One region of the Thioalkalivibrio sp. AKL17 genome, then DNA from elsewhere that is predicted to be linked to it. Evidence: predicted binding sites of a transcription regulator. Region 1 holds the regulator's gene; each other region holds the start of a gene.
The links. Region 1 encodes FliA, which starts transcription of late flagellar genes. Its sites were predicted from a motif close to GCTAAAGTTNNNNNNNNNNCNGCCGATA; they were not measured.

Region 2: the regulator FliA is predicted to act here: its motif matches at 1,268-1,295, upstream of D577_RS0100820 (chemotaxis protein).
Region 3: the regulator FliA is predicted to act here: its motif matches at 1,008-1,035, upstream of D577_RS0100210 (methyl-accepting chemotaxis protein).

What each region holds. Positions count from the first base shown of each region.
Region 1 covers NZ_KB898764.1:463,191-465,435, forward strand. The annotation lists gene flhF (flagellar biosynthesis protein FlhF) at 1-134, shown strand, start outside; gene D577_RS0102120 (MinD/ParA family protein) at 118-942, shown strand; gene D577_RS0102125 (RNA polymerase sigma factor FliA) at 939-1,700, shown strand; gene D577_RS0102130 (chemotaxis response regulator CheY) at 1,740-2,120, shown strand; gene D577_RS0102135 (protein phosphatase CheZ) at 2,156-2,245, shown strand, end outside.
Region 2 covers NZ_KB898764.1:165,305-167,549, reverse strand. The annotation lists gene D577_RS0100825 (protein-glutamate O-methyltransferase CheR) at 1-112, opposite strand, end outside; gene D577_RS0100820 (chemotaxis protein) at 308-1,237, opposite strand; gene flgA (flagellar basal body P-ring formation chaperone FlgA) at 1,460-2,128, shown strand; gene flgM (flagellar biosynthesis anti-sigma factor FlgM) at 2,221-2,245, shown strand, end outside.
Region 3 covers NZ_KB898764.1:38,457-40,701, forward strand. The annotation lists gene cysZ (sulfate transporter CysZ) at 1-78, opposite strand, end outside; gene D577_RS0100205 (bifunctional 2-polyprenyl-6-hydroxyphenol methylase/3-demethylubiquinol 3-O-methyltransferase UbiG) at 173-799, opposite strand; gene D577_RS0100210 (methyl-accepting chemotaxis protein) at 1,068-2,245, shown strand, end outside.

The sequences.
Region 1 (2,245 bases):
GGCGGCGGCGCCAGGCGACGGAACGCGAGGCCCGGCGACCGCGATCCGCGGACGAGCCGGCCGCGGGCGAGGAGCCCGCGCCGCTCGAAATGATTCAACCGGTGCTGAAGGGACATCATGTCACACAACACTAAGCCCCTGAAGGTGGTCGCGGTGGCCTCGGGCAAGGGCGGGGTCGGCAAGACCAATGTCTCGGTCAACCTGTCGGTCGGACTGGCCCGACTGGGACGCGAGGTCATGCTGTTCGATGCGGACCTGGGGCTCGCAAACGTCGATGTGCTGCTGGGCCTGCGTCCGCAGCGGACGCTGCACGACCTGGTGACCGGGGACGTCGAGGATCTGGAAGACGTGATCATCGAGGGCCCGGAGGGAATCCGCGTGGTGCCTTCCGCGTCCGGGATCGCGACCATGGCCAACCTGAGCCGGCCGGAACATCACGGCCTGATCCAGGCCTTCAGCATGTATACGCGACCGCTGGACGTGCTGGTGGTGGATACCGCGGCCGGGTTGCAGGAGTCGGTGACCAGTTTCTGTCAGGCCGTGCAGGAGACCCTGGTGGTGGTCACCGACGAGCCGGCATCGATGACCGACGCCTATGCGCTGATCAAGGTCCTGCATCGGGATCATGGCGTGAACCGGTTCCGCGTGGTCGCGAACATGGTGCAGGGCCGTGCCGGGGCGGAACGCGTGATGCAGAAGCTGCAGGCGGTTTGTTCCACCTATCTGCCGGAGGTCATACTGGATCTGGTGGGCGTGATTCCGCTGGATGATGCCCTGCGCCAGGCGGTGCAGAAACGGGCGCCGGTGGTGCAGCAGTCCCCGGGCAGCCCGGCGGGACGGGCGTTCCTCGAGCTCGCGCGCAAGGTCGACGGCTGGCCGGTGGCCCGCGGCGCCAGCGGGGGGGTTGGATTCTTCGTCGAGAGGATGCTGCAAAGCGCATGAACACGCCAAAGAACAGACTTTCGGGATACGCCCGGGCGGGGACCGGGGGACCGGATCAGCTGGTCGCGGACCACGTCGAGCTGGTGAATCGGATCGCCCATCACCTGATGGCCCGGCTGCCGGCCTCGGTGCAGGTGGATGACCTGGTGCAGGCAGGCATGGTGGGGCTGATCGAGGCCGCGCGGCAGTTCGAAGGCGGCCAGGGGGCGACCTTCGCCACCTACGCCGGGATCCGCATCCGCGGGGCGATGATCGACGAGCTGCGTCGCAGCGACTGGACGCCGCGCTCGGTGCACCGCAACAGCCGGCGGATCTCCGAGGCGATGCAGACGGTGGAGGCCCGCGAGGGCCGCGCCGCTCGCGCTCCGGAGATCGCCGAGGAGCTGGGCGTCCCGGTGGAAACCTACTACCAGATGCTGGATGATCATGCCGGTGCCCATCTGTTCGCGCTGGACGAGGTGGGCGGCCCGGAGGGCGAGGCGGATCGCGTGCTGGAAGGGCAGGAGCAGTCCCCGTCGCGGCGCATCGAGGCCGGGGAGTTCCGCGAGGAACTGGCCGGCGCACTGGGCGATCTGCCCGAGCGCGAACGACTGGTGCTCAACCTGTACTACACCGAAGAACTCAACCTGCGCGAGATCGGTGCGGTGCTGGACGTGACCGAATCGCGCGTCAGCCAGATCCGCAGCCAGGCGGTGCACCGTCTGCGGGCGCGTCTGGGCTCGTGGCTCGAAGACGTCGAGTCCCTGCAGATATTCTAAGGTTCAAACACATTCCCGGAGCGAACTGTGGACAAGGGTATGAAAATCCTGATCGTGGACGACTTCTCCACGATGCGGCGCATCATCAAGAATCTCCTGCGGGATCTTGGCTTCAACAACACCATGGAGGCCGACGACGGGAGCACCGCCCTGCCGATGCTGCAGAACGGCGACTTCGATTTTCTGATCACCGACTGGAACATGCCCAACATGCCGGGCATCGACCTCCTGCGCGAGGTGCGCAAGGACGAGCGGCTGAAATCGTTGCCGGTGCTGATGGTCACGGCCGAAGCCAAGCGCGATCAGATCGTGGAGGCGGCAGAGGCCGGCGTGAACGGTTACATTGTGAAGCCCTTCACGGCCGAGACGCTCAAGGAGAAGATCGAAAAGATCTTCGAACGTATTGAAGCTCAAGGCTGAATACCGCGACCGGCTGACACGGCAAGAGAGACCCGATGACCGAACAAGAGAATGCCTCCGGGGAAGACCGGCTCGCGCTGGCGCGGGAGCTGGTGGGCGCTCTGGAAGGCGGTGACGAGGAGGCT
Region 2 (2,245 bases), 300 kb from region 1:
GCAGGCGGGACAACCGGCTGGACACCAGGTACTGGCGGCTGTCCCCCAGCACCAGGCCACAGCACTCGGAGAGAAAGCGCGCGAATTCTTCGTAGTCACGGGAATCGATCACGCACACATCTCCGCCTTGACGCGTGCCGGGCCCGTCCGCCGTCCGCTGGTTGTTCGGTTCGATGATTCCATGCCGCCACAGTATAGGGCTTCGAGGCGGCCTTGCGGGAGTCCGCAGCCTGCAAAGGGGCGGCAAGCGCCGACCGCCCTCCTCCGCCGGGCCGGCAACCCCTCGCCCCCGGCAACCACCGACATCTCAGGCGGTCTTGTTGATCTGTTCCAGGACCGCACTGGCCAGTTCGTCCGGGTTGAACTTGGAGAGGAACGCATCCGCGCCGGCCCTACGCACCATGTCGGTATTGAATTCGCCGCTGAGCGAGGAATGCAGCAGCACCCGCAGCGGTCGCAGCCGCTCGTTCTCGCGGATCTTTGCCGTCAGGGTGTAACCGTCCATGCGCGGCATTTCGATATCCGAGATCACCAGCTCGACCGTGTCGTGGATCGGGCCCTCTGCGGCTTTCTCCTCCAGGTAATCCAGGGCTTCACGCCCGTCCTTGCACAGCACGTAGGGCCACTCGAGCCCCTGGATGGCGCTTTCGATCTGGCGGCGGGCCACCACCGAATCGTCGGCGATGACGATTTCCCGACGCTCGGGTGTCTGCTCGGCCACCGCGGAACGCACGCTTTCCGACACCTCGGTGGGCAGCGGATTGACCAGCGACAGCACGCGCTCCACGTCGATGATCTCCACCAGCTTGTTGTCGAGTTCGGTGACCGCCACCAGAAACGACTCGCGCCCGGTGCCGCGCGGGGGCGACTTCACCTGGTCCCAGTTGACGTTCACGATCCGATCCACCGCCGATACCATGAAGCCCTGCACCGAGCGGTTGAACTCCGTGATCACAACCTTCTGCTGCCCGTCCGCCCCGGCCCGGGTCGACTGCATGCCCATCGCCCGCGCCAGATCGATGATCGGCACGGTCTTGTCGCGCAGGGTGGTCACTCCCCGCACCACCCCGGCGGACCCGGGAATCTGGCGCAACTGCGGCAGCGGAATCACCTCGCGCACCTTGAACACGTTGATCCCGAAGGTCTGCGTGCCGCCCAGATAGAACAGCAGAAGCTCCATCCGGTTCTGCCCGACCATCTGCGTGCGCTGGTTCACGTCGTCAATAAACTGACTCACGGTTCTCGCCCCCTGGGTTGTTCTCCCTGCTAACGGCCGCGCCGGCGGGAGCTTGAACCACGCATCGGGCGTGCAGGACAGGCCCGGATACCATGGCACGGAATCTGCATGCATCCCGCTACGAAGACACAGGGTCAACGGTGACCGGACATGCACCTTCTCAAGTTACAGGCTTTGCTCCCGTACCGCAGCCCGGGCCGCAGCGGGGGTGCGCTTCTCCTGATGCTCGCGCTCCTCGCCCCGGGCGCGCAAGCGGAGATCGAGCCGGTGCAGAACATCCGTGACAGCGCGGAACGGTTCCTGCACCAGCAGCTGGGGGAGCACAACGGTGACGATGTGGAGGTGCAACTCGGTCATGTCGACGAGCGCCTGCGCCTCAAGCGCTGCGACGAGCCCCTGGAGGCCTCGCTGCCGCCCGGCGGACGCCCGAGAGGCAATACCGCGGTCAACATCCGCTGCCCCGGGCCGGTGACCTGGTCGGTGTACGTTCCGGCCGCCGTGGAACGCCACGCCGAGGTGGTGGTGGCCCGACGCAACCTGTCGCGCCAGCAGACCCTGGGACCGGGCGATCTGCGCATGGAACGCATCGAGACGTCGCGCCAGGCCACCCATTATTTCGAGGACGCATCCGAGGTCGTCGGTCTGCAGACCCGCCGCGCGATCCGCCAGGGCCAGGTCATCGGCCAGCAGCACGTCAACGAACGCCAGGTGATCCAGCGCGGCCAGCGCGTTACCATCCTCGCCAGCAGCGGCAGTGTCACTATCCGCATGCAGGGCGAAGCCCTGGAGGACGCCACGGCCGGCGACTGGATCCGCGTGCGCAACACGTCCTCGGGACGCGAGATCGAGGGCGAGGTCCAGCCATCGGGCACGGTCCGCGTCGCCCTGTAGTAAAATGTGACGGAAATCCCGCAACTGACCCTACAGTTTCGGGCATTCCGGCCGATACACGCGGTAGACCAGTAAAACGACAGGACAAAGTCATGGATATCAAAGGCCCCAACATCA
Region 3 (2,245 bases), 420 kb from region 1:
CACCAGGCCGCGCAGGCCCGGGTCGAATACGCGCGCCAGCCCGCGAAACGGCGCGAGGAAGGCGAACAGGGCGTTCATCCCGCCTGCCACTGGGCCAGCCATCGGGGAATCTCTGCCGCGGGCATCGGGCGTGTCATGCCGTTCACCGGACGATCCCGTGATCGGGTGCGCGTCAGCATGAATCCAGCGTAACACTCTCCGGCGATGCCACCGCGAGGCAGGCGGCCCGGGCGCCGTGGCGTTCGAGCACGGTCCATTCGTCCAGCCGCAGACCGGCGGCGCGCAGCCGGGCGCGGAACTCGTCCTCGTAGGTGACGCGGCCGAAGTCGATGCTGGTGATCCGGCGCAGGGCGGGCTTGAGACGCTCCAGCACCGGTGACGGGCGCTGCTGGATGGTCTGGGTGAAGTAGATCCGACCGCCGGGGCGCAGCAGGCCGGCACAGTGGCGCAGGGCCGCCCCGGGATCCGGCAGCAGCATGAAACTGGCGGAGAAATACACCGCGTCGTAGGGGCCGCCGGCGTGCTCGTAGACCGATTGCCGGTGCACCGTGACCCGGGCGGACACAGGCGATGCCGCCAGCCGCTGCTGCGCGCGTTCGACGTAGTCGGGGTCGATGTCGATCCCCGTGATCGCGAGCTCCTTGCGTGTGACGGCATCGGCGTTCGCCAGCAGTGCGCCGGCGGTACCGATCCCGACGTCCAGCAGGGCCACCCGGGGCGGCAGGCGCTCCAGGACTTCGGCGTACCAGCGCGCGGTCATGCGCAGGATCAGGCTGTCGTAGATGCGGCTTCGGAGCATGTGCTGGGCGGTTCGCGGGGGGCGGCCGGGACGAACACGCAGGATACCGGATCGTGCCCGCGTGCGTGGATCCGTGCATGCCCGGGCGAGGGCACGCGCGGCATTGAGGTGGCGCAGGTTCGCCGCATGGGGTCCGGATTATCGGTCTGCAGGGTTGGTTGATGCCCGAGTGAAGGGCTCGGTCTTGGAAGACGCCGTTGTCAATGTGGTTTAAGTTTCGGGACTTTGTGGCGTTAAATAGTTCACAGATTTTTCAAAGGGGATCCCGATGCAATGGCTCGCTAACCTCAAGCTTCGCAGCAAGCTGGGGCTCGCCTTCGGCGTGGTCCTGCTCCTGATGGTGGCCATGGCGGTGACCAGCCTGACCGGGGACCGGTACACCACGGCGCAGTACGAGGCGGCGATGGAACGCATGGAGGACGTGCAGTTCCAGATCCAGATGGAGACCCAGCACGTCAAATGGGCGCTGGACCTGTCGCAGTCGCTGCTGACCGGCAATGAATTCACCGGCGAGCTGGACCATACCCAGTGCAATTTCGGGCGGTGGTATTACGATTTCCAGGAATCCGAAGCCTACGAAATGGCCAGCCCGGAATTTCGCCGGGCGTTCGACCGCCTGGAACAGCCGCATTACAACCTGCACGCCAGCGCACATGCCATTACGGGGGCCGTGCGGGACGGCAATGACGGCGAAGCGGAGGCGACCTACAGTCGGCAGACACTCGCGCATCTGGAAACCATGGAGCAGGGTCTGCAGCGCATGCAGGAATTGCTGACGGCCGAAAGCGAGGCCATGAGCGAAGCCGCGCGCGGCGCACAGTTCCGGGCGGCGGGGATTATGCTCGGTACCTCCGGCGTGGCGATCCTCGCCGGGGTGCTGATGGCGATACTGCTGGCCGGCTATCTGGTGCGCGCGATCGACGCCCTGCGTGCCCGGGCGGTGGAAATGGCGGACGGCGACCTGCGCGGAGAGCCGCTGCCGGTGCGTGGCTGCGACGAGATCGGCGTGGCGACCGACGCCTTCAACACCATGGAACAGGACATGCAGAGCCTGGTGCGCCAGGTGGTGGATTCCGGGGAGCAGGTCGCCTCGGCGACGGATCAGCTGGCGGCGGTGGCCGAGCAGACCCGCAATGGCGTGGCGCGCCAGAAGGATGAGACCGATCAGGTGGCCACCGCGATGAACGAGATGTCCGCGACCGTGGCCGAGGTGGCGAGCAACACCCAGTCCGCGGCGGACGCGGCCGGCGCCGGCGATCAGGCGGCCACCGAGGCCAACGCGACCACGCGCCAGACCGCCGAGGCGGTGGACCGGCTGTCTTCCGAGATCCACTCTTCGTCGGATGCGGTGCGCGAGGTGGCCGAGAAGAGCGAAGAGATCGGCCAGATCCTGAACATGATCCAGGAGATCACCGAGCAGACCAACCTGCTGGCCCTGAACGCGGC